Regions from separate parts of the Idiomarina sp. T82-3 genome, predicted to be linked through region 2. Evidence: predicted binding sites of a transcription regulator. Region 2 holds the regulator's gene; each other region holds the start of a gene.

Region 1 (8,121 bases), on a different contig from region 2:
CGCACTACATGCACATATTTCAACTCAGCGTCAAGCTGCACCGAGCCAGTACTTTGATACTACGTTTGACTACTTGATGGGCAAACACGACGATTGGCAACATATCGGCGTACAGGGCTTACATGATTGTGCTGCTCGTTTAATGAATCTGCCCGAATTGGCAACCTCGATTACTGAGCATTACACAAACTATGCGCCCACGGTACAACGTTATTTAGCGGAGGCGCTAGAACAACACTCAATACCCGCAAAGTTGCGCGACTTCTATCTGAACGAGTTGACCGAAGCGAATGAGACACGTGCGTTATACGCTCTGCGGGCGTTAGCGAGCATGAGCAATGATAAACGTGTGCAAAAAGCAGTAATGACCCTATTAAAGCAGCCAATCGACGCCAATATATTAACGGTCGTGGGCGCTCGTTTATGGCCCACACTACAAAATGAAGAGCTACTCCGATTGTACCTTGAGCGCATTGCTGAGCTTCAACAGACATGGTTTCAGGCGTTATTCGAGGACGCTGTTTCACTGCCAGAATTGCGCCCTTTGGTACTGCGTAAAATAGCCCAAAATGATATTTCTATCGAGGTCAAGCAGCAGCTCCTAAAACTTAAGACGCAACAAGCCTCATGATCACTCTATTTGATGTACTATTATTCTTACTATTGTTGTGTGTAATTTGGTTGTTCTGGCAACACCGACGTCAAACGGAGCATGCCTACCAACACGCGCTTTGGTATTGCAAGCAACAGAGACTGCAAATGCTAGATTTAGAGAAAGTCAGCACGCGTTGGTCTTTTAAAGGTCGTCATCCGGGCTGGCGAAGCCGCTTTGTGATGGGCTTTAGTAGTGACGGCACTTCACGTTATGAAGGCACGTTAACCTTGCATAATAGTCAGTTAATTGCCGTCGATCTCCCGCCTTTTCGTGAACCCAACTAATCGACGTTCAGAGTGAGCAGTGCGCCGGGTACGTCATGAACGTCAACAGCGTGCTGCTGCGTAAAGCCACAACGGTTGAAAAACGTTTGTTGTTGCTGATCAGAAGTAAATACCGCCAACTGTTTAACGCCACCGCGTTCAACACTCTCCTGTAACGCTGCTTGGCACAGTAACTGCCCAATACCTTGGTGTTGATACTGTTCGGCGACACCAATGAAAGAAATCAGATAGCAGGGTTGATCTTTGAGTAATGACTTTATTTGGCGCTCTTTATCAAGTACGTAACGCGTACTTACCCAACCTGCTGTCAATAACATCGAAATGTACCAGTTCCATCGGCTGGTAGGTCCGAATTGATGTTCAACCTTTGATAGACATACGACACCTAACAGCGCTTCATCATGCATCGCCGCGATAATGGGTTGCCCATTGTCCCACTGAGCAATCAATTCCTCGCGTATCGCTGCGCGTAAACGCTTTTCATAGTCCGCTTTGTCGGCTTGAAAGATACGCTGCATCAGCGCATCATTTTGGTAGGTTTGAAACAATAAGGACGCTACGCTATTGAGCTGACATACGTCCAGCTCTACAAGCTCAACGTCCTGTGTTGATACGGCAACTTCGGTTGGCATAGCAACTCTCCTATTACATAGTACGCTATCACCAACCTACTCTGATTACATCACCTTGTCGAGTGCCAATTGACCGGTCCCAATCATTGACCCATTCTTAAATACAATCGGGGTACACTCATCTTTAGTGGTCATACCGTCTGCGTGAACACGTTGCGTCCGGTAAAAAAGAACTTGATACTGGTCGCCATCCTCGGTCCATCGTTCAGTAAAATCAGGGGTGCCGAGCTTATTACGGACAGACTCAAAATCAGCATTTAAATTTAATTGAGCAATTGTCTGACGATTGCCCCGCTCGTCGTGAATTTGATCATACTGTGGATCGTCTTTATCCCAGCTAGGATCACTCACAACAATACATCCCGACAGTGAGAGCGTCATCATTCCCGCAAGTCCAGTCAATGCAAGCTTTCTGAATTCCATCTTCAATCTCCGATTTTTAGTTATTTTAAGAATTGTGCTCATTTCGCGCACTCACGACAAATTAAGCAAAAATCGCACCAAAATAATAACCCGTTGTTTTTAATGCATTTAATGATGTCTCACTTTACTTTAAGCTCGCATTGCTTAGTCATTTTCACCACTATGTGGCTGACATTGCAATAACAATGTAGCGAGATCGACCGCTAAGGTTTGGTGCTGTAGCTTCCCTAACCACTCAAGTGCGACCTCTCCTGTGGAGTTATCTATCGAGACCAAGCAATCATCATGTTCATGTAAAATACCGATAAAAATCGTGACAGGCTGCTTCAACTTGCGCTTCATCAAAATGTGCCCCGTCAGATTTTGCAGCAGCCGTTCAGCATCCTCTTGGCATTGCGGCATCAACAATTCAAAGCCCATTGACGGGGTTGTCTCACCAGTTGCAAAAGCGAGACTGAGATCACCGCTGAACCAATCGCCAAATAATCGTTTTACACTGTCATGAAATCGCATGTCTAATGCTGACTCTAACGTACTGAAGTCTTGCACTTCATCACGCTTTACAGGCCGCCAAATAACCTGCTCTTCACCTATTCGTTGCTGATATATCTTAGCATCCCACTCTTCAACCCATTCGGTTTTGGGTTCAGGGATCACTTCGAGGTAGCGCTCTAACAAAACGCTAACGGCGTGTTCAGTTGATACGGGGTTCATCTGGTGCATTTCCTTTTAACAGCGTAAAATAGATTTAACTAATTTAGTTTACCATGGAGCGCATCAATGCAAAAAAACGACCCACTCGCTCACCTAAACTTGGGTAAAGCCACTGATTACCCAACCACATACGACCCGAGCCAGTTGCATGCTGTAGCTCGCGAACTTAATCGCACACCCATTGGGATAACTCAAAAACTACCGTTTGATGGTCAAGACGACTGGACGGGATATGAAGTCTCATGGCTGAATAATAGAGGCTTACCGCAAGTGGCTATTGCTGAATTTTCTGTGCCCTGTGATAGCCCTCATTTAATTGAATCAAAGTCATTTAAACTCTATTTAAATAGCTTTAACGAGAGTCGGTTCGAAGACTGGCAAACCGTTGCGGATATCATGCAGCACGATTTGTCGACCTGCGCCGGTGCTAATGTCTTAGTCAGCTTAAGTTCTTTAGATGAATTAAGTGGCACGCCGATAAGTGGCTTACCAGGGGCGTGTATTGACGAACAAGATATTGAAGTAAGCACCTACGATTACCAACCAGACCTATTAACAGTCGATACCTCGATCATTGAATCAATTTCAGTGCATAGCCACTTACTTAAATCAAACTGCCTAATTACTAATCAACCTGATTGGGGATCAGTTTACATACATGGCGTTGGACCACGTCTCGATCGCGCAAGCTTACTACGCTATCTGATTAGTTTTCGACGACACAACGAATTTCACGAACAGTGTGTGGAACGTATTTTTATCGACCTGCAGCGCTTGGGCTTCACGCAACTGACTGTCTACGCCCGTTACACGCGTCGAGGTGGATTAGATATCAATCCGTTTCGTTCGAACTTTGAAAAGGCGCCACCGAGTGGGCAGCGCCTTGCACGGCAGTAGGATTAACTCGCATTCGGGTGAGGAATTTGTAACCATTGTAAGAAGCGTGCCTTCTGTTTAGCAGAAGGTGCTTCTATCGGCTCAATTTTCGCACCTGTATGTTGCTCTTCGCCCAGTACTAGTTCAGCAGTATGAAGTTGGTCACGACGGAAGAATGTGACTTCAACCGTATCACCGACTTCACGCTCTTGCAGAGCTTCTTCGAAACGTCCATCGGCCGCACGCTGCCCATCATAAGCAACAATCACGTCGCCTGGAGTAAAACCGGCGTCCCAAGCAGGTGAGCCTCGCTCTACCTGAACCAATTCAACACCCTCAGCGGCTGCTTTACCACGCCAACCGGCCCAAGGTTTTTGCTCATCAGCTGAAGCAAATGTCAGCTTCATACCAACGGTATTCAGCAACTCATCAAAATTGATCTCAGCGACGGGCGCATTAACATGCTCATCCCACCACTGCTGCCACGACTGACCTGTCAGCTCATCTAAGATAGCGACGACATCATCACTATTAAAGCCTTCCTCATCGGCATCAAAACGCTGATAAAGTGCATTATGAACATCGCGATAAGTCACCTCGCCATCAGTGCGCTCAATTAACGCTAGATCTAACAACCATGAAACCATCGCACCTTCTGAGTAGATATTAACTGAGAAGTTGTGAGCGCGATCGCCATACTGGTCACTCCAAGCTTCAAACGATGCTTCTGACACAGACATGATTTCACGCCCCGGTTTGCCGTAAAAACTCTCGATCCCAGAAGCAACGCGTTCGAAATACTCATCAGTCGTCATGATATCTGCTTGCATCAGCAAATGATTTTGGAAATAACTTGTTGAGCCCTCAGCTAACCAGAATAGGTCAGTGTAATTTTCCTTCTGATAATCGTATGGCACTAAGGCTTCCGGACGATAGGCTTTTACGTTCCAAGTATGAATCAGTTCGTGAGAAGCTGTTGATAAAAAGCTTAGATAGTCGTCTCTGCTTGCGTAGCTATAGCGTGGACGCTGAATGATCGTCGAGTTGCGATGTTCGGTTGCGCCACCTGCTCCCGAAGTCGCATGGATCATAAATACATAACGTTCATAGGGATGACCTTGCCAAATATTCTGCGACTGCTGAACAAGCTTTTCTAAGTCCTTAACGGTTTGTTCTGCATCGTAATTGCCTTCACCCCAAAAAACCACTTCGTAGTCACGATCGTCAACACTGAATTTATACAGTTCGTTGATACCTGTCTCAATGGGTGAGTCAACTAAGATATCCCAATTATCCGCCACAAACGTATGCTCTGCCTCTTTCTCCATGCCTGATACGCTGCGCCAATTGTCTTGCACATCAAGGCTGACCGTCACTGGCTCTGAGCGGTACTCGTCGGCATACATAAACACTGCTGACGCGTCTAAATAGGCGTGAGAGTCATCAATGTGGCGACTACGTCGTCCGAGTTGATTCGCATAAATTTGATAGTTGACCTTAACGTCATCACCTTGCGCTGACTTCGGTAAGTGAATGCGCCATGTGCTTTTATCAATTTTTTCCCAAGTCAGTGACTCACCATCTTCTGACGTTGCTTTAAATTCACGTACGCCATTGGCAAGATTTAAAATACGATAATAACCGGTTCGCCACGCTGGCATTTTGACGTCTATATAATCGTTTTCAACGTCAGGGAACACAATATCAACTTGGCCAGTGTGATGGGTCGGCTTCGTTAAATTAAGGTGGTAATCAACATCGGCCCAAGCGGGCGTTGATGCAGCGACTGCAAGTGCTAATAAAGATTTCTTAAACACGTTAACTCCTTGTGATGAGCTCGCTGGTTTTAATTTTTATAAGTAAGTATGCCGACGTAGAGTAGCATGATGAAACAAAGAGCGGGAGTCTGTGCGATTAGACGCATATTTTTACCGTCTAATGAGCGGGTTTCAGGCAAATTTTTACGTGCTTTCATCGAACATTTATAATTGAATGGTATACACTATGAGCATGAACATAAGAAAACGCGGTGAGACTGAGTTTTGAATCAATCGAATTCGACCGAAGAAAAACTAGCTATATTAGAAAAGCGACTCAACCAAACGATTCAGTCGCGAAAACAGCTCGAGGACGAATACCAACACGACTGGACTCATTTTTCCAACATGCTAACGCAGCTTTCATATGCTTGCGGAGGCTTAGACCAAAACCTTGATAACGCGTTAACCAAGCTGCGCGGTTTATTACAAAGAAACAGTGGAATGGAACTTTTGAAACCTGTTATGACAGAGTCAGAAGCTCATATCCAATCTGTTGCCAACCAAGTTCAGCGCAACCTAAAAGATGCTCACGAAGTCACCTTTGCAACACTCAACTGGTTACTCAAGCAACCCAACCTATCAAAGAGCGCGCGTTCGGAGTTACAACGCATCATTGAATTGAGTCAATCACAACACGTCTCAATCATGCATTATATGCCGTTGATGATTACACTGCTCAACTATTGTCAGCGGCTTGGCAGTGACATCGTAAGTGCACCAGAACAGCAAAGCCAAGCGCATCAAAAAATAGTGCTTAAGCTTATCACGCAATTGGAGTTTAATGGCTCGACAGAGCAACAGCTCAACTTAATCGCGAGAAAACTTAAAGGGAAACTCGACAACACCGAATTACTCTCAGTGTTAGTCAATTTACTAGAAACCATCATTGATGGCGTCAGTCTCGAGCGCCAATCGGCGCAGAATTTTCTGTTAGAGATTTCGCAAACCCTAGGTGTTGTTCAAGGCACACTCAGTCAAAGTGTAAATGAGCGAGGTCATTATGAGAGTGAAAATTCAAGCCTCAATGAACAACTCCAATCTAACGTTGATCGATTAAATGCATCGGTGCAGAATGCACAACATTTAGAGACACTTAAGCAAGAAGTAGCAAGCCACCTGTGTCAGTTAAATGAAACATTGAAAGAAAAATTGGCACTAGAAGAGCATGAGCGACAGCACTTCGAGCGTACCACGGCAAAACTGAGCAGCAAACTGACACATTTTGAACAACAGGTGCATCATTACAAACAAAAGTTGGCTGAGCAAAAATTTAAAAGCTTACAAGACAGTCTAACGAAACTACCTAACCGTGCCGCACTCGAAGAACGTATGCGGGTCGAAGAACAACGCTTCAAACGAACGAAAGAACCTGTCAGCATCGCCGTCTTAGATATCGACTTTTTTAAGCGTATCAACGACAATTTCGGTCACAGCGCGGGCGATAAAACGTTACAAGTCATTGCAAGTATGTTAAGAAAGGCAGTTAATGAATCAGATTTTGTCTGTCGATATGGTGGAGAGGAGTTTGTCGTACTGTTCCCCAACACACCGATCGCAGATGCTCAAGCACGCTTAGAAAAGGCGTGTGAACGTATCCGTAATATCCCATTCAAATTTAGATCAGAAGATATTAGGATTACCGTATCGGTTGGTATTGCTGAGTTACAGCAGGTCAACCAATCGTTAACCTCACTATTCGAAACAGCTGATAACGCACTGTACGAAGCCAAGAAGACAGGCAGAAATAAAATTGTATTAGCAAGCGCTGTATCGAATTGAGGAACACTGTTTAGGAGTAAGAAATAAGTAATGAAAGCAAGTATTTCACCTCAGGGAAGCATGTCCCTGCTATCACAATTAGAAATCGAACGGTTAAAAGCATCATCAAATAGTCAACTTTATAAGCTCTTTCGTAACTGCTGCTTAGCAGTTCTTAACGCAGGTAGCCACACCGATAGCTCAGCGGATATCTACGACAGTTATAAAGACTTTGAAGTCAATATCATTCGCCGTGAGCGCGGGATCAAACTCGAGCTTATCGAACCACCAGAAGAAGCCTTCGTAGATGGTGAGGTTATTGTCGGCATCCGAGAGCTACTTGAATCGGTCTTGCGTGACATCTTGTTTACGGGTGAGCGTTATTCAGAAACTGACTTAGAGCACGCTGACAGCGCCACCTTGACTCACGTTGTTTTTGATATTTTACGAAATGCACGTACATTACGTCCTCAAGAAGAGCCCAATATGGTGGTTTGTTGGGGCGGACACTCAATTAATGAGATTGAGTATAAATACACGAAAGATGTCGGCTATCATGTCGGTTTGCGTGGACTCAATATCTGCACTGGCTGTGGGCCAGGAGCCATGAAAGGTCCGATGAAAGGCGCAACAATTGGTCATGCAAAACAGCGTGTTGAAGGTGGTCGCTATTTGGGCTTAACAGAGCCAGGCATTATTGCTGCTGAGCCACCTAATCCAATTGTCAACGAGTTGGTGATTTTACCTGACATTGAAAAACGTCTTGAGGCGTTTGTGCGGTGCGCACACGGAATTGTCATATTCCCAGGTGGTGCAGGAACTGCTGAGGAGCTACTTTATTTATTGGGAATTTTGATGCACCCTGATAATCAGCGCCAAAGCTTACCTGTCATTTTAACCGGTCCTGCATCATCGCGTGACTATTTTGAAGCTTTAGATGAATTCATTGGCGCGACTAT
Region 2 (8,121 bases):
CCTGCTGAAACGATGAACACAGATTATCCCGTCACGATTTCGGGACCCCAGATTGCGGTACAAGGTCACGGGCTCAATGCCGACTTGTACGCAGAAACTATGGAGTTAAAACGTCATGTTAAAACGGTTTTTAATCCTCGCTAGTCTTGCAGCAGTGAGTCAATTGGCTGTCGCTCAAGGTGAGTCGGACTTTGAAAAGCCGATTGAAGTGAGTGCAGGACACGAGCACTTTGATATTAAAAACAACCAGTTGTTGCTGACCGATAACGTTATCGTCACACAAGGGTCGTTACGTATTGAAGCCGACCGTTTAGAGGCCTCAGGCGGTGAAGCTAAAGATCAAGCTGACACTTTTGTCGCCCACGGTCGCCCTGCTGTTTATACGCAGCTACTCGAAAACGGCACCGAAATCAGTGCAGAAGCCGACCAAATCACCTACTTTCAGAGTCAAGGGCGTATCGAACTCAAGGGCAACGCACAGATCACACAAGGCAGTAGTTTATCGCGCGGCGACACTATCGTTTATGACCTGACAAACCAGCACGTTTCAGCGCGTGGTTCAAAAGAGTCGGGCGAACGCGTAACCACCATTTTTAACCCCAACAAGCAGTCTGAGAAAGAGCAGCCTGAAACCGAACAACAGCAAAAAGAGCAATGATAAATGGCGAAATTATCTGTCGAGCACCTCGCTAAATCATATAACCGACGCCAAGTCGTTAAAGATGTCAGCTTGGAAGTAAGTCAAGGGCAAGTGATCGGCTTATTAGGACCTAACGGTGCGGGTAAAACAACCACCTTCTATATGATTGTTGGCTTAGTGAATTCTGATAAAGGCAGTATTAAGCTAGACCAACATGATTTAACGTTGCTTCCTATGCACGAACGCGCTCGACGAGGCATTGGGTATTTACCACAGGAGTCGTCTATTTTTCGCAAAATGACAGTGCGCGATAATTTAATGGCTATCCTCGAAACTCGCAAATCGCTTACAACGATAGAACGAGAAGAAAAGCTCGACGCTTTATTAGAAGAGTTCAATATCGGGCATATTGTTAACAGTTTAGGCATGAGCTTATCGGGGGGTGAACGGCGACGGGTTGAAATTGCTCGAGCGCTTGCCGCTGATCCGACGTTCATATTGCTTGATGAGCCGTTTGCAGGTGTTGACCCCATTTCAGTCTTGGATATCAAAAAAATTATCGAACACCTCAAGCACCGTGGCATAGGCGTGTTGATTACCGACCATAACGTGCGCGAAACGTTGTCAGTATGCGAGCATGCTTATATCGTTAGTCACGGGGAACTGATTGCCAGCGGTGATGCAAATAGCGTATTGTCAAACCAACAGGTTAAAGATGTCTACCTCGGTGAGCAGTTCACCTTGTAACGGAGCACAAGTGAGGCCGGGATAATCAGATGAAACAAAGTTTGCAACTAAAAATGGGTCAACAATTGACGATGACCCCACAATTACAACAAGCCATTCGGTTGTTGCAACTCTCATCGCTCGATCTACAAGCTGAGATTCAAGAAGCCTTAGATAGTAACCCCTTACTTGAGGTAGAGAACGAGGCCGACGACGCGCCTCAAGAGTCTTCTCAACAAGCTAAAAATGACGATAGCCAAAAAGAAACGTCTGATGCGCTGAACGAGCAATCTCTGCCTGACGATTTACCATTAGACAGCACTTGGGACGATACCTATACCTCAACCACGCCCTCCAGCAGCTTAAGCTCGAGCCAGTCATTTGATGGTGAACATGATGTTTACCAAGGCGAAACCAACGACTCCCTGCATGACCATCTGTTATGGCAAATGCAGCTATCTCACTTTACCGACGAGGATGCGGCTATCGCCACCGCGATTATTGAGTCTATCGATGAGCGCGGTTATCTCACGACCGATGTTACAGAGCTCGTTGAGGCCATTGCACTCCCCGAGGTTGACGTCGAAGAAGTCGCTATGGTGCTAAAGCGAATTCAACGCTTTGACCCGGTCGGCGTTGGGGCGCGCACGATCCAAGAATGTTTGAGTATTCAATTACAACAACTAACTGATGAAACACCCCATAAAAATCTGGCATTGACCCTGATTAACGATTACATGGAACTTATGGGTGCAAGGGATTACAAAGGTCTGCAACGCAAGCTAAGAATAGATGAGGCCGAACTAAAAAGTACATTACGGTTGATTCAAACCTTGAATCCTTATCCCGGAGATGCAATCGACCAAAAGCCAACTGAATACGTTATCCCTGATATCTCCGTGGTTAAAAAGAATGGTCGTTGGGTGGTCGAATTAAATCCAGATAGCGTACCTAAATTAAGAGTGAACGAAGAATATGCAGCGCTGAGTCGGCAGGCAAAATCAAGTGCAGACTCTCAGTATATAAAGCAGCACACACAGGAAGCACGCTGGTTTATAAAAAGCTTAGAGAGTCGAAACGACACGCTACTTAAAGTTGCACATTGTATCGTTCAACGCCAACAAGGCTTTTTTGAGCATGGTGAGGAGGCAATGAAGCCGATGGTTCTGAATGATGTCGCAGAAGCCGTAGATATGCACGAAAGTACGATTTCGCGCGTTACAACCCAGAAATACCTTCATTGTCCCCGCGGCATCTTTGAGCTCAAGTACTTCTTTTCCAGTCATGTGAGTACCGAAACAGGAGGTGAGTGTTCAAGTACCGCTATAAGAGCACTAATCAAAAAATTGGTTGCCGCGGAGAACCGCGCAAAACCATTAAGCGACAACAAAATTGCTGAACTCATCGCAGATCAGGGAATCCAAGTAGCTAGGAGAACGATCGCGAAATATCGCGAATCGCTCAATATTCCCTCTTCAAGCCAGCGGAAGAGTCTGCTTTAATATTGTTCAACCGTAGAAGGAAGACGTTATGCAAATCAACCTAACAGGTCATCACATTGATATTACCGACGCGTTGCGTGAATACGTGGATACAAAATTTGCCAAACTAGAGCGCCACTTTGACCACATAAACAACGTTCACGTCATCCTAAATGTTGAAAAAACGATTCAAAAAGCGGAAGCTACGCTTCACGTCAATGGCGGAGAGATTTTCGCCGATGCAGAACACGAAGATATGTACGCGGCAATCGATGGGCTTATTAATAAGCTCGATCGCCAAGTGATTAAACACAAAGAAAAGTTGAAAAAACACTAAATCATGCAATTGTCCGATCTTTTGAGCCCCGACTGCACCAAATGTGCAGTCGAGGGTGCAAGCAAAAAGCGTTTGTTAGAAACTATCAGCGCCATCGCAGCTCCTAAACTTGTGGGAATTACTAAACATGACATTTTTGAGAGTCTAATTAATCGCGAACGCCTCGGTAGCACAGGTATAGGGTTAGGGATTGCAATACCTCACGGTCGCTTGGCGAATGCAACCCAGCCAGTGGCAGTGCTTATGACATTGGAACAACCGATTGAATTCGATGCCATTGATAACCAACCCGTTGATATCGTGTTTGCGTTGCTTGTACCAGAATCGGAACATGAAAATCACTTAAATACGCTCGCGACCGTAGCTAAGCGAATGAACAATAAAGAGTGCACACGTTCATTGCGCGATGCACACAGTGATCGCGAACTTTATACGATTTTTGTCAGCGAGGATCAGGCACCTGAATGCAACTTATCATAGTTAGTGGACGCTCCGGCTCGGGAAAAACCATTGCCCTTAGGGTACTCGAAGATTTAGGTTTTTATTGTGTCGACAATTTGCCCATCGCTTTACTGTCCACACTTGTGCATTCCGTCATAGCGCAGTATGACCGCGTCGCGATAAGTATCGATGTACGTAATCTGCCCGAAGACTCTCAAGAGCTGCTCGAATCCATTGATTTTTTACCGGCGGAAGTTGATATTGAGGTATTATTCATTGACGCCGATGACCAAACCCTACTGCAGCGTTTTGGAGAGACTCGTCGACTCCATCCTCTGTCGCAAAAGCAACTCCCCTTGCTTGAGGCTCTTCAGCTTGAGAACCGCCTTCTTGACCCCATCGCCGTACGTGCAACTTGGCGTATTGATAGTAGTCACCTTTCGCTCCACCAATTAAGTGAAGAAGTCAGTGCCAGAGTACTTGGCAAAGCATCAAAGCAAGTGGTCATTGTGTTTCAGTCATTTGGCTTTAAACATGGTGTGCCAAAAGATGCCGACTTTGTATTTGATGCGCGTATTCTTCCAAACCCACATTGGAATCCAGAGCTCAAGCTGCTAACGGGACAGGATGAAGACGTAAAACAATTTTTCCGAAAGGAAAGCTTGGTCACTAAATACTTATTACAAGTCGAAAATTTTTTGGCTACCTGGCTTCCTTATTTTCGACGCAGTAACCGTAGTTATTTAACTATTGCAATGGGCTGTACTGGCGGTCAACATCGCTCGGTCTATCTAGCCGAAACTTTAGCAGAACAGTTCCGATCTGAGGGGACTCATGTTCAAGTTCGTCACCGGGAATTGTCAAAATGACGCAAAAAGTCTGTAAATCCTTGATCATTCGCAATAAACTAGGGCTTCACGCACGCGCAGCAACTAAATTGGCGCGTTTGACTCAAACCTTCGCTGCTAAGATTACAATTAGCCAAGACGGTCAAGAGGTCGATGCGGGTAGTGTGATGTGCTTAATGTTGCTAGCAAGCCAGCAAGGACGTGAAGTCCAAGTCTGTGCCGATGGTGACGATGCAGAGGCGGCTTTGGTTGCCATCACCACCTTATTTGAAGATAAATTTGAGGAAGCAGAATAATCATGATGGCTGAGTTGTCCGATAAAGAATACGCAATGCAGCGTATTCAAGAGGTAAATACTGCCCTGTCGGACGGTATGTATGTGGCTGCCCGCCGCATGCTGCACAATATGCCAGCCTGCGATATTGCATTATTGCTTGAATCATCGCCGCCGAAAAGTCGAGCTATCGTTTGGAAGCTTGTCGATGCCGATGAACATGGCGATATCCTCGAAGAGCTCTCAGAAGAAGTTCAAAAATCCATTATTCGCCAGATGGCGCCGGAGAAATTGGCGGCGGCCACCGAGGGAATGGATACCGATGACTTGGCTTACGTACTGCGTGGCTTGCCCGACCAAGTTTATCAAGAAGTTCTCAAATCAATGGACGAGCGCGACCGAGAGCGCGCAGAAACGGCATTGTCATACGATGAGGACTCTGCCGGCGGCATCATGAATACAGATACCATCACGGTACGAGCCGATGTCACCGTCGATGTGGTATTACGTTACCTTCGCCTAAAAGGCGAATTGCCAGAAGCCACCGATAAACTCTATGTCGCCGATCGTAACGATAAACTCATCGGTGAAATTGCCCTATCGCGCTTAGTCACCGTCGACCCATCAAAAGTGGTCAGCGATATTATGTCACCGGATATCGTCAGTATTCCTGTCGACATGGATGAAACCGAAGTCGCTAAATTATTTGAACGCCATGATTGGGTTTCAGCGCCCGTTGTCGACGGAGAGCAGCAACTTGTTGGTCGAATCACCATCGATGACGTGGTTGATATCATTCGCGAGGATGCTCAACACTCGATGTTGAGCATGGCGGGTTTAGAAGATGACGAGGATACTTTTGCGCCCGTACTCAAAAGTACTCGCCGCCGTACGGTATGGTTGGCTATTAACTTGGTCACGGCGTTACTCGCCGCCATGGTGAGTTCATTATTCGAAGATGTGTTAGCGCAAATGGCAGTGCTCGCCATCCTGAATACCATTGTGCCAAGTATGGGCGGGATCGCGGGTAGTCAAACCCTGACCTTGGTGATTCGAGGTATGGCGCTTGGTCATATCGGTAGTAGCAACTCAAGGTGGTTGATCGGCAAAGAACTCGCCATTGGTGCGCTGAACGGTATTATTTGGTCAATCCTTATTGCCGCTGTTGTGGCGCTCTGGATGCAAAGTTGGTTGGTCGGTGGCATTATCGCCTTCGCGATGATGATGAACCTCTTAGCGGCGGCGCTTGCCGGCGTGACCGTACCAATGATACTGAAGCGTTTTGATATTGACCCGGCACTCGCGGGTGGTGTGATTTTGACCACCGTCACCGATGTGGTCGGTATCTTTGCATTCTTGGGTACTGCGACATTGCTACTGTCATAAACAGCAATGTCGCCGGTTGACTTACTGACCTGCTATCCGCATTTCTTCTAACAACACTGATCCCGTATGCAAGGCATGGCGCTCGTCAATATCGTTACCAATAGCAACGATATTTGCCAGCATGTCTTTTAAGTTACCCGCAATCGTCACTTCCTCAACAGGATACTGAATTTCGCCATTCTCAACCCAGAATCCAGCAGCGCCGCGCGAATAATCTCCGTTGACCAAGTTAACGCCTTGCCCCATCAGTTCGGTGACTAATAAGCCTGTGCCCATCTGTTTGCACAGCTCCGTCAAACTCTTATCACCATGGGTCAAACGCCAGTTATGGATGCCTCCCGCGTGACCGGTGGGCTGCATATCCATCTTGCGGGCGGCATAGCTGGTTAGCAGGTAGGTCTGCAACTCACCGGCCGTGACGATATCACGCTCAATCGTTGCTAAACCTTCATGGTCAAAAGGACTGCTTGCTAGACCACCCACGATGTGGGGACATTCTTTAATGTTTAACCACGACGGCAACACCGGCTGGCCCAATGCATCTAGCAAGAAACTCGATTTCCGGTAAAGGTTGCCGCCACTGATCGCACTCACGAAATGACCGAACAAACTGCCAGCCACGTCAGCGCGGAAAATTATGGGGACTTTGGCGGTATCAATCTTACGGCCCCCTAAACGTGATAACGTCTCCTGAGCGGCTTCCTCAGCAACTTTTTCGGGTGCAGCTAAGTCCTGCGTACGACGAGCGACCGAATAGCTCATATCGCGTTGCATGCGCTCGCCCTCTTTCGCTATCAACACGCAACTTAAATTATGACGTGACTGCAAATAGCCGCCCAAAAAACCGTGGCTATTACCGTACACTCGAAAGCCCGTATGCGAACCATAATGAGCGCCGTCTGAGTTAATAATGCGATCATCTAAAGCTAAGCCATGACGTTCACATGCAAGTGCTTGTTCTATCGCATATTCTGCGCTTTGATCGCCTGGATGGCACAAGTCCAACTCAGGATAGTCCTTGGTCATCAGTTCTTTCGGTGCTAAGCCATTAAATGGATCAGCGGATGTATAACGGGCAATTTCCGCCGCTTTTTTTACCGCCGCCGCAATGGCTTCACGCGATAAATCGGTAGTCGATGCCGAGCCTTTTTGATGATCACGATATACACTAATGCCCAGCGCACCGTCTTGATTAAATTCGACGGTCTCTACATCGCCCATACGCGTACCGACTGAAATACCGGCACTTTTGCTGATCGAACACTCGGCCGCTGAAGTCCCCTCTTTAGCCGCTAACTCCAACGCATATTGGACCGCTAATTCAACATCATCAAGTTGTTGCTGTAACTCGCTAAGTTGAGGTTTCAATGTACACTCCTCTAAATGATTAACGCGTCTTGCGTAAAACTGGTAAACTGCTCGTTATTATTAGCAATTAAAACTGAATGGATTATGGCTCGTAAACCAACCCACTCGACATCGCCAGACGAAACTGAATTTGCAGATGTCCCCAGCAAAAGTGAACGCAAACGCCAAGTTGAAGCCCTACAAAAAATGGGCACTGAGCTCGTCGACTTAACTGATGCGCAACTCAAAAGCATTCCACTCGATGAGGAGCTGCGCAATGCGGTCTTACTCGCTCGTAAAATTAAAAATAAACACGAAGGCTATCGCCGCCAACTCCAGTTTATTGGCAAGTTAATGCGCCAAAGAGACGTTGCACCTATTGAACAAGCAATGGAGCGCCTCAACGCCTTTCATCAACAAACTGTGAATCAATTTCATGCTGTTGAGCAACAACGCGACCTGCTGTTGTCAGGTGACGAAGAAGCGCTCACAGACTTTTTTAACCGTTACCCCAACGCCGATATTCAGCGTATTCGCCAATGGCTTCGACAAGCGAAAAAGCAAGCCGAGGAAAACAAGCCGCCTACGGCAGCGCGCCAGCTATTTGTCTATTTACGTGAACTAATGACTGAGGCCTAAGC
Region 3 (8,121 bases), on a different contig from region 2:
GAGCAATCCGGCTATGGGACGAAGGTCACCATCAAAGATAAAGTGGGTCAGGTGGTTGATGTCATTGACCTCGGCGATATGTCGCAAGGGCTTCATGACTTTAGCTGGGATGGCACTAACTCAGCAGGCGAACCGGTCCCCGAAGGCGTGTATAGCATGACAGCACAAAGCACGATGGGGGGTGAGCGGGTCGAAGTGCCATTACAAATGCGTGCCAAAGTTCAAAGCGTCAGCATGGGCAACGGCGAGGGAGTTGTACTTAACCTCAAAGGCCTAGGCGGCATCAAATTTAATCAAGTTTCAGAGATAAGCTAACAAGCGAGGTGACTTATGTCATTCAATATAGCACTTAGCGGGATTTCATCCGCTCAAAAAGATCTGGATGTCACCGCGAACAACGTGGCGAACGTTCGTACGACTGGCTTTAAAGGTTCGCGCGCAGAGTTCGCCGACGTCTTTGCCAACAATATTTTCAGTGGCTCCGACCAACAGACCGGTAACGGCTCTGCGACCGCCTCTGTTGCGCAACAGTTCAGCCAGGGCACGCTTAACTTTACCCAGAACTCACTGGATATGGCGATAAGCGGTAATGGCTTCTTCGCGACCACATCAGGTATCGCGCAGCAAGACTTTACCTACACTCGTGCCGGCGCATTTAAACTTAACGATGACAGCTACATCGTTAACAACCAAGGCCGGTTCTTGCATGGCTTCCCAGTCGATAGTGCCAGCGGTGCAACTCAATCAACGTCACTTGCCGCATCCGGACCGATCCGTATTCCCGATTCAGCCGGTGCACCGTCAGCGACCGAAAACCAATACCAATCATTTAACCTTGATGCGCGTGCACCAGGTATTGATGTTAGCAATGGGTTTAATCCAGAGGATCCGACGTCGTACACCTCGTCCACCTCAACCACAATTTATGACTCCTTAGGTGAGTCGCATGTGATGACAACCTACTATGTAAAACGTAACGCGGCAGATGTCGGCGGTCAGGAAAACGTGTGGGATGTTTACAATACAGTCGATGGTCAAATGGTCGACACCAATCCATCACAAGGTTATACCGGTGCACCAAGCTATGAGCCTTCACCGGGCGACGGTGTTGATAATACCGTATCGAGCCAGCGTATCGTATTTGACCAAAGCGGTTCACCGGTGGGCGTGCCAAATCCAGGCGGCTATAACCTCGACAGTGATACTTTCCCACCGGCAAGCATCTCGCTAGCCAATGTGTTAAGTAATGGCGCCGATACCTCGCAAAACGTACAGATCTTCTACCGCGATCGTCTCGATCAAGGCGGAGACACAGCGCCCACTCAGTTCGCTTCAGATTTTAGCGTCAACCTACTTGAACAAGATGGTACAACGGTCGGTCGTTTAACCAACATCGACATTGCGGAAGACGGCCTGATTTCAGCGAGCTACTCAAACGGTGACGTCCAATACTTAGGCAAAGTCGCGTTAGTGCGTTTTGCCAACGAACAGGGTTTGACCCAGCTCGGTGATGCGTCTTGGTCAGAAAGTCAGTCGTCAGGTATCGCAACCTCGGGTGAAGCAAACTCAGGCGTATTTGGTACCATCGAAGCTTCAGCACTGGAAAACTCAAACGTTGATTTGACCAAAGAATTGGTTGATCTGATTTCTGCACAGCGTAATTTCCAAGCCAACTCACGTTCGCTTGAAATCAATAACAGCTTGCAACAGAACATCTTACAGATTCGTTAATCAATGACGAAGGCTTGAGAGCATACAGTAAGGCTTGCTTCGGCAAGCCTTTTTTTATGTTGACCACCTATTTTGTAGGGAATGCCTCTATTTTGGCACGAACTCTGCATAGCTAGTACCCAGATGACAAATTTTTGGCTGGAGGTCAGCGATGGATAAAATGCTGTGGATTGCCATGAGTGGTGCCAACGAGAACATGAAAGCCGTCTCGGTACGCGCCAACAATTTGGCTAACACCAACACCACTGGATTTAAAGCAGATCTAGAGCAAGCTCGCTCAATGCAGGCCTTTGGTGAAGGACTGCCAACGCGGGTCTTTTCGATGACAGAAAGCCCGGGGCAAAATTTTGCCGAAGGCCCGATTCGCACTACCGGACGTAATCTTGACGTGGCTATCAACGGCCAAGGCTGGATAGCGGTGCAGGATGCCAATGGTAACGAGCGCTACACCCGCAACGGGAGTTTAGAAATTGACGCTGGCGGAATGTTGCGTACTTCATCAGGTGATCCTGTCATGGGCGACGCCGGTCCAGTGCTCATTCCAATGCCGATTGACTCGCTCACCATTGGTCGCAATGGCAATATCTCGATTCGCCCACAAGGTGCACCGGAAGACGCGAACGAAATTGTTGATCGAATTAAATTGGTTAACCCGCCGCTTAACAATGTTGAAAAGACCACGGATGGATACTTTGCATTAAAAGACGGTCAGCAAGCGCTGGCGGACGCTAACGTCAAACTTGAGGTGGGGGCGTTAGAGGGAAGCAACGTCAATGCAATTGGTGAAATGACGAGCATGATAGCGCTTCAGCGCCAATACGAAATGAACGTCAAAATGATGAAAACCGCTGATGAGAACGCTCAGCGTTCAGCAACATTGATGCGCATGAGCTAACGCGTGTCGAGGAGATAGATTATGAACCCCGCATTATGGATTAGTAAAACCGGACTCGACGCACAACAGCGCGACATTTCGGTGATTTCGAATAACTTAGCAAACGCCAGTACCGTGGGCTTTAAAAAAAGCCGCGCGATTTTCGAAGATCTACTCTATCAAAATATTAATCAACCAGGCGGCCAATCAGCGCAGGACGTAGAACTCCCCAATGGCTTGATGCTCGGTGCTGGTACTAAAGTCGTAGCAACCCAAAAATCCCATACGCAAGGTAATGTCCAGACGACCGATAACTCGCTCGACGTGATGATCAATGGCAAGGGGTTCTTCCAAGTATTGATGCCCGATGGAACCTTATCCTACACACGTAATGGTCAGTTCTCAGTAAACGAGGAGGGGACTCTGGTTACCTCGGGCAACGGTTATCCTATTGAACCTCAGATTCAGATCCCAGAAGACGCTATCTCACTGAGTATCTCACAGGAAGGGGAAGTCACCGTACGTCAGCCTGGTAATGCGCAAAACGCTGTTATCGGTCAGTTGAACCTAGCCAGCTTTATTAATCCCGCGGGCCTCGAGCCCATCGGACAAAACCTCTATAAAGAAACCGCAGTCAGCGGCGCACCACAAGAGTCCGTGCCCGGTGTCGATGGTGTCGGTAATGTGCGTCAGGGAATGCTAGAAACATCGAATGTGAACGTCACAGAAGAACTGGTTAATCTTATTGAAGCGCAACGGGGCTACGAGATGAATTCAAAAGTCATTTCATCGGTGGACCAAATGTTGAGCTACATTAATCAGCAGTTATAACGGTGGAGGTGAGTATGCGCCTGATTATCATGGCCGGGGTTTTAGTGACATTGGCTGCTTGCAGTAGCAACCAGCCAGCACCGATGCCGAATGACCCATACTACGCGCCCGTACTGCCCGAGGAACGTGCAGAACCGGTCGTACCGACGGGTTCACTGTATCAAGCGCAGTACTCCGATAATATGTATTCAGACATCAAAGCGCGTCGATTAGGCGACATTATTACGGTTACCCTTCAAGAGCGTACGACGGCGAGTAAATCGGCGAACGCACAGACCACGAAGGAGAGTAATGTTGACCTACCGGTACCTACGATCCTTGGGCAAGCGGCGACCATTAATGGCAACCCCATTTCTGCCAACTTAGGAGGAACGCGCGATTTTACCGGTGATGCAACCGCTGACCAGAGCAATAGACTATCGGGCGAGATTACCGTGACCGTGATTCGAACGCTGGCGAACGGTAACCTAATTGTGCGTGGCGAGAAATGGTTACGCATTAACACCGGTGACGAGTATATTCGGTTGACGGGTATTATTCGCCCACAAGATGTCAGCGCTGATAACACCATTCCGTCTACTCGCGTGGCGAACGCGCGTATCGAATACAGTGGCACCGGTAGTCTGGCTTCGACTCAAGAGCAAGGCTGGCTCACTCGTTTCTTTAACAGCAGTTATTGGCCGTTTTAACGGATAAGGAGACGCGCTGTGAACTTTCTTAAAGTGATGTTACTTGGACTTGCCATCATGGGTCAGTTAGTGCTGCCGGTGCAAGCATCACGCATCAAAGATATTGCCTCTGTCGCAGGCATTCGTTCAAACCAACTTATCGGCTATGGCTTAGTGGTGGGTCTACCCGGTACGGGTGAGCAAACACCTTTTACCGATCAGACGTTCCGAACCATGCTCGGCAACTTTGGTATCAACGTACCCCAAGGTCAGCGTCCAAAAATTAATAACGTGGCGGCGGTGGCTGTGCATGCCGAAATTCCCGCATTTGCCAAACCGGGTCAAAAAATCGACGTCACCGTATCCTCCGTGGGGAGCGCTGATAGCTTAACCGGCGGCACGCTATTGCAAACCTTTTTGAAAGGCGCCAACGGTGAAGTGTATGCTGTTGCGCAGGGTAGCCTCATTGTTGGCGGCTTGGGTGCAGAGGGCAGCGATGGTTCTAAAATTGTAATCAATACGCCTACCGTCGGCCGTATTCCAGGCGGCGCTATTGTCGAGCGTGAGATCCCCACCGCATTTGCGCAAGGCGACTACTTTACCTTTAATCTGCATGATTCCGATTTTACCACGGCCAAACGTGTCGCTAACACGATCAATGGTTTAGTGGGTGAGGGCATGGCGCAAGCCATTGATGCAACGTCGATTCGTGTTAAAGCACCGCGCGATTTAAGTCAACGAGTGAGCTACATGTCAACGCTTGAAAACTTGCAAGTTGAACAAGCGATGGCGGCGGCGAAAATTATAATCAACGCCCGCACGGGCACAATCGTAGTGGGTCAAAACGTGGAGTTACGTCCAGCCGCGGTGGCACATGGCAACATGCAAGTGACTATCACCGAGGACATGCAAGTCGACCAGCCCAATCCGTTTGGTCAAGGTGATACTGCGGTCACCCCACAGAGTGTGGTCGATATACAGCAGGAAGATGCGCGGATGTTTGTGTTTAATCCAGGCACCACATTGAATGATTTGGTGCGAGCGGTAAATCAAGTCGGCGCGGCCCCTGGCGATATCATCGCCGTACTGGAAGCCTTAAAGCAAGCAGGAGCTATTTCCGGTGAGCTCATCGTTATTTAATACCGACGCCACTCGCTTGTATGACCTTGCGCCCAAAGCGCAAGGTACTGGAGCAGTGCTTGATAACCACGCGCTCGACAACCTTCGTGAACAAGCCTTTGGTGACGACAAAGAACAAGCCCTGCGCGAGGCGGCGAAACAGTTCGAAGCGATTTTCTTAAACATGGTCATGGGAAGCATGCGTAAAGCCAACGATGTGTTTGCGGAAGGCAACATGCTCAATAGCCGCTACACAAAGATGTACCGCGACATGTATGACCAACAACTCACGTCAGAGTTATCAAATCAGGGGTCACTCGGACTCGCGGATCTGATGGTTCAGCAACTGAGCAAGCAGGGTGGATTTGATACGCAGCAACGGGTTGGCGCAAAACTCGATGACCCAAGAGCCGCGGTCGTGAATAATCGCTCCACTCGCTTAAGTGACCAAGGCGGGCGTCCTGTCGGGTTGTTTTACGGAGACACCCGGGTGAATACACTCAATATTGGTGATCAAGCACAACACATTTCCAGCCAAAATGACTTCATCGATGCTTTAAGACCACAAGCCGAAGCGGTTGCCAAAGAAACCGGCTTACCCGCCAAAGCATTGATCGCTCAAGCGGCGTTAGAAACAGGCTGGGGACAGCGCATGGTACCGGGACGGCATGGCGGCTCGAGTAATAATCTGTTTAATATTAAGGCTGATAGTCGTTGGCAAGGCGAACAGTCGCATGTAAACACTTTAGAGTTTGATGGCCACCAAGCCAACAAGCAACGCGCGGCATTTCGTAGTTACCAAAATATTGAGCAAAGTTTACACGATTATGCTAGTTTCATAACAGAACATCCGCGTTATCAACAAGCCGTCGCAGCGGCCGAGGATCCCGCCCAATATATCGAGCAATTACAGAGCGCGGGCTATGCAACGGATCCTAACTACGCCAACAAGGTTAAGTCCATTATGCAACGGTTATAAGCGGCAACTCATTGCCGCTTTACGTAATTTTACACTTAACTTTTTGCTGTTTTTGTCGATAACCGTAATAGACGAAGTATTAGGAGCGACCATTTATGGCGTCATTTGATTTATTGACCAAAGGACAAACTGCGGTTTTAGCGCATCAACGCGCACTCGCGATCACCGGGCAGAACATCAACAACATCAATAACCCGGACTACGTGCGTGAGCGAGCAGAGTATGTCAGTAATCCCTTTGGGGGCTTACGGGGTGTCGAATCGCGCCGCATGATCGACGAATACATTGTTGGTCAATTGAACCGCTCCCATATGGATGTCGCCTTTCAAAACGGTAAACTCGATCAAGCCGAGCCACTCGATTCACTGTTAGGAAACACTGAAAGCAGTATCAATAGTGCAGTGACCAGCTTCTTTAACAGTGTGCAAGATGCCAATAACGATCCCAGCTCATTGACCAATCGCCAAGTCGTGATCAGCGAAGCCGAGGGGTTAATGACACGCATGAGCGACTTTTCTCGTTACTTAAATGATCAAGAGAACATTGTGAACGAGCGTGTGCGTGACTCTGTTCAGCAGATTAACACCTTGTCGAAGAATATTGCCGAGCTCAATAATGAGCTCAAGTTCGGCTCATCTAACGTCAAAGGCTTTGATGCCAACTCACTGCGAAACCAACGCGACCAACAGCTAGAAGAGCTGTCTAAGTTAGTATCGTTTGACGTAGTCAAAAGCGATTCTGACGCGGTGCAAGTCAACTTAAAGAATGGCGTACCATTGGTATTAAAAGATGGTCGTTATAACATGATCACGGCGAACAGCCAGCCGGATACCGGTCGCGTTGAAATTCAAATTGAGTCGACGAATAGCTCCGATCCCACCAAGTTTTATCTCAAGCCAGATCAGCTAGGTTCTGCGCTTGGTGGTTACATGGATTACCGCGATAATCAGCTGCTTCCCGCGCAACGTCGCATCGGTCAAATGGCGTTACGTATCGCCGACACCATGAATTCGCAAAACCAAAAGGGCATGGATCTCGACAACCAACTCGGGCAAAAACTGTTTGACCTCAGTAGCACCCCCGTGCGCGCTCTGGATTTTGAAGAAAACACCGGCAATGCCAATATTAATGTGGGCCTGTTAGAAGGTAACAGTGCCAAACTGACATCAGACAACCTGCTGATCACAAAAACCGGTGCCGACACCTTTACGGTGCAAGCCGCCGATAACCAAGGGCGTGCCATCAAAAATGCACCTGAAGTGACCATCAGTACCGCCGGCAACCCCAGCGCCATCGCTGTTGAAGAATATGGCGTTGAGCTGACCTCGGCGAATTTTAGCGCCGCAAGCGACGGCGATAAATTCCTCGCCAAACCGGTCGAAGACATCGCGGGCGATATTGGCGTGGCAATTAGCCGTCCAGAAGACCTAGCACTTGCAAAGCCGGTACGTGTCAGCGATGACCTTGAAAACCAAGGCTCGGCTAACATTGAATTGGAGTCTATCAATGGCACCAGTAACTTCTTCGATGCCGCTGGCAAAACACTCGCCGACGGTGCCCCAACCGGCGTCGCGGTCGATGCGGTCAACAGTGATGGCACGTTCGATGTAACGCTGAGTCGCAAAAATGGCAGTGACATCACATTAACGGGTTTAAGTGACCTTAAAAACCTAGCGCAGCAAGCCAACGACCAAGCGGCGGCCAACGGCAACCCGGCACCCTTTGCAGGGTCACCGCTTGACTACGATATCAGTATCAATGGTCAGCCTGCGGCGGGCGACAGCTATTCAATCGAATACAACACCGATGGCTTTGATGACAATCGCAATGGCGAAGCCTTTACCGAGCTACAACAAAACGCGCAGCTACGGCGTTCGTCAGCCGACAGCGACGATGCCAACATGACCTTTGCAGAAGGC
Region 4 (8,121 bases), on a different contig from region 2:
CGCCTTTTAGCGCACCGGGGTTGCGCGCTTTATATTCGAGGTATGTCATTGCGATAGAATATGGCTCTTGGCCGCTTGAACAAGCGGACGACCAAATTTTTAACGGCTTGGTTTCATTTTTATACACGTCGAAAATGCGATTGGCGAGGATTTCAAATGGGTAACTGTCTCGGAACCAGAGCGTTTCGTTCGTGGTCATTGCATCAATCACGGCTGAGCGTAAAGCACGCTCGCTGATTTTCATTGAGCGTTTGACGAGTTCTGACAGCGAATCGATACTAAAGCGGCTCATCAACGGTGATAGCCGGCTTTTTACTAGATACAGTTTGTTGTCACCTAATACGATCCCGCATTGATGTTCTAAAAACTGTCTAAACTCTTGATACTCTGCTGTGTTGAGTTCTTTATTACTCGTCATTTACTGCATTAATCCATTAATCGACATCAGCGACAATATTCTCTTCATTGAGCCACTTTTTAACTGCCGAGGCGAGTTCATCGGGATGAAATTTAGCGATGAAGTCATCGGCACCGACTTTTTTAACCATCGCTTGGTTAAACACACCACTGAGCGACGTATGTAGAATAACACGAACCGCTGCCAGTTGGGGATCGGCTTTTATTTCTGCAGTTAAGGTGTAGCCATCCATAACGGGCATTTCGACATCGGAAACGATAACAGGAACATGAGGATGCACATCACCCGACACCTCTTGCGCTTTTTCTTTCAACCAATCCAACGCTTCTTTACCGTTCTTTTTAACTTCCAGTGGAATCTCCAATGATTCGAGCGCACGCTTTATTTGTCCACGAGCCACCGCGGAATCATCGGTTATTAAAATCGTCAAGTTATCTTTCGAGACATTAATCGGTTGATTTTTAACTTCGTCGCTAACATCCGTATTGACTGGCGTGATGTCGGCTAGAATCCGTTCGACGTCAATAATCTCGACGAGCTTTTCGTCGATTTCAGTGACTGCCGTCAAATAAGCATCTCGCCCGGTCCCCTTCGGCGGCGGCATGATGTTTTCCCAGTTGATATTGATAATACGATCAACGCCCCCGACCAGGAATCCCTGTACGGTCCGATTGTACTCGGCAATGATAATAAAGCGATTTTCAACATCAGTGATTGCAGGTCCGCCAGTCGCCATACTCAAATCAATGATGGAGATTGCTTGTCCCCGAATGTGCGCGACACCTCGCACGAGTCGATTACGGCGAGGAATCGATGTCAGGCGTGGACAGGGTAACACTTCGCGTACTTTAAATACGTTGATGCCAAACCGTTGATTTCCTGCTAATCGAAATAGCAGCAGTTCAAGGCGGTTTTGACCCACCATTTGTGTACGTTGATTCACCGAGTCGAGGATACTGGCCATGTGTGCTCCTGTTTGCCGCGCCTCATGCGCTGGCATGTTCTTTGCTTGCAATACCGTTAAGCGTCTTTCTCAGGCGGCTGTGTCAATCGATTGACGACTAAAACAACCCATTACGGTTGTTGTCGGCCTGAGTCACCTAAAACTTTAAACGGAGTTGGTATGATAGTACGAACCTTGCAGATAATCAGTTCGATTTTTCTCATATTGACCTCATCGGTCGCCATGGCGGATTCCGACACTTACAACTATAAACAGTTACAAGCCATGGCGGATAATTTTGTAAACCAACAAATTGTCCAACCCGATAGCGGTCGGGTTGAAGTTGTAGCGAATTCGCTTGATCCACGTATGACGCCCAAACTGTGTGCCCACGAACCTCAAGTTGATTTCGCGCGTAACTCTTCTTTGGAACGTTATACCACGGTAGAAATTAAATGCCAGTCGCAACCGGCGTGGCGTACTTATGTGCCCGTTCGTATTTATCGCTATAAGACCGTTTGGGCAGCCGCGACCCCGATGCAACCGGGGCACTTGATTGCCGCCTCCGACTTAACCCAAGTGGAGGTCGATGTTAGTCAAGTGCGAGCTAACCTGTTTGAAGATAATCAATTGCTGATTGGCTCGCGAACTAAGCGCCGAGTTGCGGCGGGTAAGGCCATTGAGGCGCGTGACACATGTCTTGTATGCGAGGGAGAACAGGTTACAATAGTGGCTAAGAGTAAAGCGTTAAAAATTACTGCGACGGGGGAAGCGCTTGCTGATGGCTTGCAAGGTGAGTCGGTTGCCGTGAAAAATGTCCGTTCAAACAAGTCGTTAGAGGCGATAGTGACAGGTTTAAACGAAGTTACCGTCAATTTGTAGGTAAATATACGTAGTTTTTTTATATATTCAGCTAAAGTTATGTGTCGCGACGCCGATAGCAAATTGAGAACGTATAGTTAATGAGGTTTCATCATGGCAATCAATATCAACAATAACGGTGTTAAGAACAATACGATTGACACCAAACAGACACAACGTCAAGTGTCTAGCAACAGTAATGGTCAGACCGACAGCGCAACGCAAAAAAGTGCTGAGTCGGTGTCGTTGACATCGGAAGCGAAAAACATCAATGCTTTACAGGAAAAAGCAATGAACAGTAGCGGCATCGATCAAGCGAAAGTAGACCGCATTAAAGCGGCAATCGAAAACGGCTCCTATAAAGTAGACGTTGAGCGCCTAGCGTCAAAACTGGCACAGTTTGAGGGTGACTTATTCGGCGACTCCATTGATACTGATAAACAATCATAGGGCGCAGTAATACATTTATGTCTACCCCATTAACTGAAGTTCTCGATTTAATGACACAAACGCTCGAACAGTTGCGCGAGTGTCAGCACCATGAATTGACCGCTGTAGTTGAGCGCGAGCATGCGCGCGTAGCCGAATTGACAGACATCAAAGCGACGCTCGTTGAGCAACTACAAGAGTACGACGCATTTATCGCGCAACATCCTGATAAATCATTACTTCAATCTGACGACGAGCTCGCTGCTCAGATGCGTATCATTAATGACTTACTGGCGCGTGTAAAACAGCAAAGCGATGTTAACGAGCAGGTTGTCAACCGCACACTCTCTAATATCGAGCAGCTTAAGCAAACGATTATTCGTCATGCCTCTCAAGCCCGCGGCGATACCGTCACTTACGATTCTAAAGGTCGTATTCGCTAAAGAATTCTACGCTGTTGCCGTTAACCTTTGTAATCATCCTTTATGGGTTCTAACGAGGTTTGTATGAAGCGGTCAGCATCAATTGCGTTCGTATTTTCTACGTTGGTGGCGCTATCCGGTTGTAGTTTAGTGCATGACCAACAATACGTTGAGTGGGAAACTAAAACACCCGATACTTTTCCTGTGTTAACGGCAACGGGGTTTGCCCCCATCGATGCGCAACCTGGCGAAACGCCTCAACATAAAGACCTCGCCGCAATGCGCGCATCCAAGCTCGAAGCCTATCGCGAGCTCGCCGAGCAAGTTTATGGTCAACGTATTTCCGGCAATACCTCAGTACAAAATTGGTCGCTGGGCAACGACCAATTTCAAGCATCGGTTGATGGTGTTATCCGCGGAGCTGAGGTCGTACGAACCTACACAGTAGGCGATTATTATGCCACTGAGCTGCGTCTTGATTTTGCGAAGGTGCATCAGTTGTACGAGAGTACGAGTCGTAAGCAAACCATTAAACGTGTGGTCTACTACTAATTTTGGTCTAATTCTTGCTTGCTTTAATCACACAGCCCTTGAGGGTCATTGATTAAAGGTTTTTCTATGCTGCGTACGTTGATTATTGGCATTATCGTCGGAATTATGACACTCCCTGTGTTTGCCCGTGTCATTGAGGTGGAAGGTAGTGCTCGCATTGTGGGAGGAGATACTCAGGCAGCTCGGGATCAGGCTATTGAGAACGCACTCCAGCAAGCGTTGATGATGACCGGAAGTACGATTCGTTCGAATCAACTGGTTGTTAACGGTGTCATACAAAACCAAGAAACTGAACTCGCGGCTTCCGGAGAGCTTGAACGAGTTGAAGTCTTGCGTGAAGAAACCCGAGATGGTCGCGTATTCGTGCTCGTTCAAACCGAGATTTGGTCTAATCAGGACAGTTGTGCAGGTCAACGCTACAAAGCCGGTGTCACTATTGCTCCGTTCGAATTTTCGAATCGCGAACATGCTGCGTACGGACAGGTGTGGGACTTGGGTGAAGTGGCGGCTCAGCATCTTGCACGGGATATCGCCCGACAAAGCGAGCAACTTTTTGTCACTCATACATTAAAACGTCATGCCGGACTTCAGGCAGCACTGGATGGACTGAACTTAAATGAAGTCGGTCGTATCGGACGTCAGATTGGGTACGCCAATGACAGTCAATTTGTCATTTTAGGTATTTTTGACGACCTTTCGGTGACCGAAAACAACGCATTCTTGGGCGTATTCGATCAGCAACCAACACGGCATTTTTCTCTCACCCTGTATTTGCTCGACGCAATGAGTGGCGAACTCATTACTCGCGCACGCGTCGAGGATGCTGAACCTTGGACGTTCTCGCGTAATGCTCAGGTTGATGTCGCGACTAATACGTTTTGGAACGCACCCTTTGGTGTCTCACTTGCCTCATCCTTAGAAGAGCTGGCGACAGGGATACAGATGCAAGTGCAGTGTAAACCCACCCGTGGTCGAGTTGTTTGGCATGATCGGCAAAAGATCCAGGTCAACCTGGGCTCATCGCATGGGGTGAAGGTCGGTGACACATTAAAGGTGGTTCATCCTAGCAACTATGTCGACGCGCAAGGACATTTTCGTCAGCGCTGGCAGGTTAGTCGTTTTACCGTTACGGTTGAACAGGTGCAGCCTGATAGTGCAGTCGCCTCTCTCGACAATACTGATGTATTAACCAATGTGCAGATCAACGATTGGGTGATCCCCGCCGTGTCGAAAAACACGAGTTCGAGATAGTGGTTGGCTGGAAAGCTTAATCTGAGTCTGGCATACTTTGCCAGCTCACTCGGTTGTCCCCGTAGCTCAGCAGGATAGAGCAGCCGCCTCCTAAGCGGCAGGTCGCAGGTTCGACTCCTGCCGGGGACGCCAGGTTTACTGAATTATTGATGACGTTTTGTTAAAAACTCAATGAGCGGCTCAAACCGCAGCGGTGTTGCTTCAAGATAACCTTGCATAATGTCTGCCTGAAGTTTTTTGACCTCTGCCTTTTCCGATAGTGTTTCCACGCCTTCAGCAACAATTTTAAGCCCTAGCTCATGAGACATACTGGTGATACCTCTCACTATCGCTTGATTTGCTTTATGGGTATCGATATCACGGATAAAACTACGGTCGAGCTTGACGTCCGAAATAGGCATTTGCGTGAGGTATCTCAAGTTTGAGAAGCCTGTACCAAAATCATCCAGCGCGATCGCGATTCCTTTATCGGCTAATTTGTCGAGCGTCGCGACAGCCGTTTGCGCGTTTCGTAACATCATTGACTCGGTGATTTCTAACTTAATATCACTGGGCTTGATGTTTGTCTCCAACATGACGCGCTCAAGTTGTTCCATGAAGTCCGAACGTGAAATATGAACCGTTGAGACATTCACCGATACACGCGCTCCTTCAGCTAAGTAAGGCTTTATTTTGTGCCAATCACTAAAAGCCTGGCGCATGATCCAATAACTGAGCGGGATAATTTGGCCAGAACTCTCGAGGATGGGGATAAACTCGGCGGGCGATAAGCCGTCAATATCGGGATGGCGCCAGCGTACTAGTGCCTCGATGCCACAGACCGTCTCTGCTTCAAGGCAAATTTGAGGTTGATAGACCAAATGAAATTGTTGCTTATCGAGACCTTTTTGCACGGTGTTGCGAATTAATAGTGCTCGGTTCACCTCATCATTGAGCGCTTTATCGAACCACTGGAAGGTGTTTCTGCCGGCGCGCTTAGCTTCAAACATGGCAATGTCGGCCTGCTGAATCATGATTTCTGCGCGTGCCGTGCGATCTTGACAATAGGTCAATCCAGCACTTGCGGTAATGTAGAGATCAGTACTGTCAATTTTGTACGGTCGGGCAAGGTCATCGAGGATACGCTGTGTCACCGTTGCTGCATCTTGGCGCGCTTCTAAACCGGTAAGAATAATGAGAAACTCATCACCGCTTAATCGCGTTAACGTATCGGAGTTACGCAACTGATTCCGAATCCGCCCTGCCACAACTTGTAATAGCTTATCGCCCATTTCGTGACCTAAGCTATCGTTGATCGCTTTGAATCCATCTAAATCAATAAATACAACCGCGGTCAGTGTTTTTTCACAGGCGTCTGATGAGCAGTGCCGCTGAAGACGTTTTATAAACTGATTACGGTTGGGTAAGCCGGTTAATGGGTCATGCTGTGCCAAAAACGGCAAATGCTCTGAACCGCTTAATTTCATATTAAACGGATGCAGATAAATCAAGAAGTGGCGCTCACCGTTATCGGTCACGGCAATAGCGCAATAATAAATAGGCTGTCCGCTTATTTCATTGGGCTGAAAGGATCTTGAAAAAAACTGTTTATCGTCATTTGGGAGGTGCACCGCAAGCTGCTTACCAATATCGACATTATTTGCCAGTAGATCTTGAGCGCCTTGGTTTGCGAACGTGACAATACGGTCGCTGTCGACAATGACGATCGCGATGCGACTATTATCAAAAATCTCATAACGCTCACACGTTTGGTGCATAAACCATTCCTTTAGCTCATTTTTTATACATAATTAAAAAGAGACTTACTACTATTCGTTTAATGTTTCTTAATTAATAGTAGCACTGTTTGTAATAGGCAACGCTAGTCTTAATATCATACTCATGCGTTGTTTTTTTACTTAGAGTATCGTGTGTTTTAAACCTTCCTTGTTTTGCTATGAGTATCATGTTTATTAAAGCTTACGCAAGCGTTGCTATTTTTTGTAAAAGGGGAGCTTTATTAACTCGATATAAGGTGTGTTCTGTTTTTCGTTGCGATACGCTTGTAAGCCAATATCGACGTGATCAGACCCCGCGCTCGCTCGATCGGTGTAACTACCAAATAGCCAGTCCCACCAGACTACACTGAAGCCATAATTACTATTCGTCTCGCGTTTAAGACTACTGTGATGAATACGGTGTAATTCTTGAGTAATAAGAATTTTACGTACAATCGATTCGAGCTTTGGAGGTAGCTGCACATTACCATGATTAAACAACGAGCAAGCGTTTAAAGTTATTTCGAATATCAATACAGCACTCGCCGGTATACCCAGTAAGGTGATCGTAGCGGCTTTAATGGCCAAGCTGAGCAACATCTCAATCGGGTGAAAGCGCACCCCAGTAGTCACATCAAAGTCTGGATCTGCGTGATGTACCCGATGCAAACGCCATAGCCATGGTATACGGTGGAACGCTCGATGTTGCCAATACAGTACAAGATCCAGTGCAATTACACCCAAAACAATGGCGAGCCACAATGGTCGCTCAAATTGATTAAACACGCCCCAGCTGTTGTCAGTGACCCATAAAGCAATCCCTGTTAAGCCAATCGGAGCAACTAAGCGCATGAGCACACTTGATGTGAGGATCAGAGCAAGATGACTGCGCCAACGATGCCAGCGACTCACTCGCGCTACACGTTTAGGCTGTCTTGCTTCCCATAAAAGCATGAGTGCCAGTACACCGAGAAAAATGCTTAATCGAATCCATGTTTCCATCGTTTTACTCGTATGCCTTGAGCGTTTTAAAGCCGGCCCAAATACGTGTTGTCGTCGTTACCCAACACACCCCGCCAAATAACCAAGCGATGATGCCAAAATGCTGCGGCAGTAAACACAACACAATAAAAACTGCGAAGGTTTCAAAACCTTCGGCAAGTCCGCCCATGTAATACATCGACTTGTTCGGATAATGCGGGTTGTCCACCCCCCGTTTAGACGCCTGCACAGCAAAGGCTAAAAAGCTGGTGCCAGTGCCAACGAAAGACAACATTAAGAAGAGTCCAGGTAACAAGTGCTCGTGTGGACTATTTAAAATAAACCCGACCACCACCGCTTGATAGAAAATAAAGTCCAAGACAATATCTAAAAAACCACCTGCATCGGTTGTTTCAGTACACCGAGCAACGGCACCATCAAGCCCATCTGCAATACGATTGAATAAAATCGCGATAAGCGCCAGCTCAAACGCACCCACGGCGAGTA

The links. Region 2 encodes sigma-54, which starts transcription at its own class of promoters, with help from an activator protein. Its sites were predicted from a motif close to GTTGGCACGNNNNTNGNNT; they were not measured.
Region 1: a site for sigma-54 is predicted at 2,058-2,076, ahead of AWU56_RS03530 (DUF3192 domain-containing protein). Genes of this name have one in related genera too.
Region 3: a site for sigma-54 is predicted at 1,823-1,841, ahead of flgF (flagellar basal-body rod protein FlgF). Genes of this name have one in related genera too.
Region 4: a site for sigma-54 is predicted at 1,411-1,429, ahead of flgA (flagellar basal body P-ring formation chaperone FlgA). Genes of this name have one in related genera too.

Annotation. Positions count from the first base shown of each region.
Region 1 is NZ_LSBQ01000004.1:4,741-12,861, reverse strand. It holds gene AWU56_RS03545 (DUF3549 family protein) at 1-631, shown strand, start outside; gene AWU56_RS03540 (DUF3301 domain-containing protein) at 628-939, shown strand; gene AWU56_RS03535 (GNAT family N-acetyltransferase) at 936-1,571, opposite strand; gene AWU56_RS03530 (DUF3192 domain-containing protein) at 1,617-1,994, opposite strand; gene AWU56_RS03525 (SecY-interacting protein Syd) at 2,139-2,708, opposite strand; gene queF (NADPH-dependent 7-cyano-7-deazaguanine reductase QueF) at 2,775-3,605, shown strand; gene AWU56_RS03515 (M61 family metallopeptidase) at 3,608-5,401, opposite strand; gene AWU56_RS03510 (GGDEF domain-containing protein) at 5,627-7,183, shown strand; gene ppnN (nucleotide 5'-monophosphate nucleosidase PpnN) at 7,214-8,121, shown strand, end outside.
Region 2 is NZ_LSBQ01000001.1:206,757-214,877, forward strand. It holds gene lptC (LPS export ABC transporter periplasmic protein LptC) at 1-144, shown strand, start outside; gene lptA (lipopolysaccharide transport periplasmic protein LptA) at 116-658, shown strand; gene lptB (LPS export ABC transporter ATP-binding protein) at 662-1,387, shown strand; gene AWU56_RS00965 (RNA polymerase factor sigma-54) at 1,417-2,868, shown strand; gene hpf (ribosome hibernation promoting factor) at 2,897-3,184, shown strand; gene ptsN (PTS IIA-like nitrogen regulatory protein PtsN) at 3,188-3,664, shown strand; gene rapZ (RNase adapter RapZ) at 3,649-4,494, shown strand; gene AWU56_RS00985 (HPr family phosphocarrier protein) at 4,491-4,769, shown strand; gene mgtE (magnesium transporter) at 4,772-6,133, shown strand; gene pmbA (metalloprotease PmbA) at 6,155-7,501, opposite strand; gene yjgA (ribosome biogenesis factor YjgA) at 7,586-8,119, shown strand.
Region 3 is NZ_LSBQ01000007.1:24,467-32,587, forward strand. It holds gene AWU56_RS06115 (flagellar hook assembly protein FlgD) at 1-315, shown strand, start outside; gene flgE (flagellar hook protein FlgE) at 331-1,731, shown strand; gene flgF (flagellar basal-body rod protein FlgF) at 1,883-2,626, shown strand; gene flgG (flagellar basal-body rod protein FlgG) at 2,648-3,436, shown strand; gene flgH (flagellar basal body L-ring protein FlgH) at 3,451-4,125, shown strand; gene AWU56_RS06140 (flagellar basal body P-ring protein FlgI) at 4,144-5,244, shown strand; gene flgJ (flagellar assembly peptidoglycan hydrolase FlgJ) at 5,225-6,202, shown strand; gene flgK (flagellar hook-associated protein FlgK) at 6,298-8,121, shown strand, end outside.
Region 4 is NZ_LSBQ01000007.1:14,620-22,740, reverse strand. It holds gene AWU56_RS06100 (CheR family methyltransferase) at 1-418, opposite strand, end outside; gene AWU56_RS06095 (chemotaxis protein) at 435-1,382, opposite strand; gene flgA (flagellar basal body P-ring formation chaperone FlgA) at 1,542-2,243, shown strand; gene flgM (flagellar biosynthesis anti-sigma factor FlgM) at 2,337-2,672, shown strand; gene flgN (flagellar export chaperone FlgN) at 2,690-3,094, shown strand; gene AWU56_RS06075 (LPP20 family lipoprotein) at 3,158-3,625, shown strand; gene AWU56_RS06070 (flagella assembly protein FlgT) at 3,692-4,876, shown strand; tRNA gene AWU56_RS06065 (tRNA-Arg) at 4,932-5,008, shown strand; gene AWU56_RS06060 (EAL domain-containing protein) at 5,020-6,633, opposite strand; gene AWU56_RS06055 (sterol desaturase family protein) at 6,850-7,635, opposite strand; gene AWU56_RS06050 (CDP-alcohol phosphatidyltransferase family protein) at 7,640-8,121, opposite strand, start outside.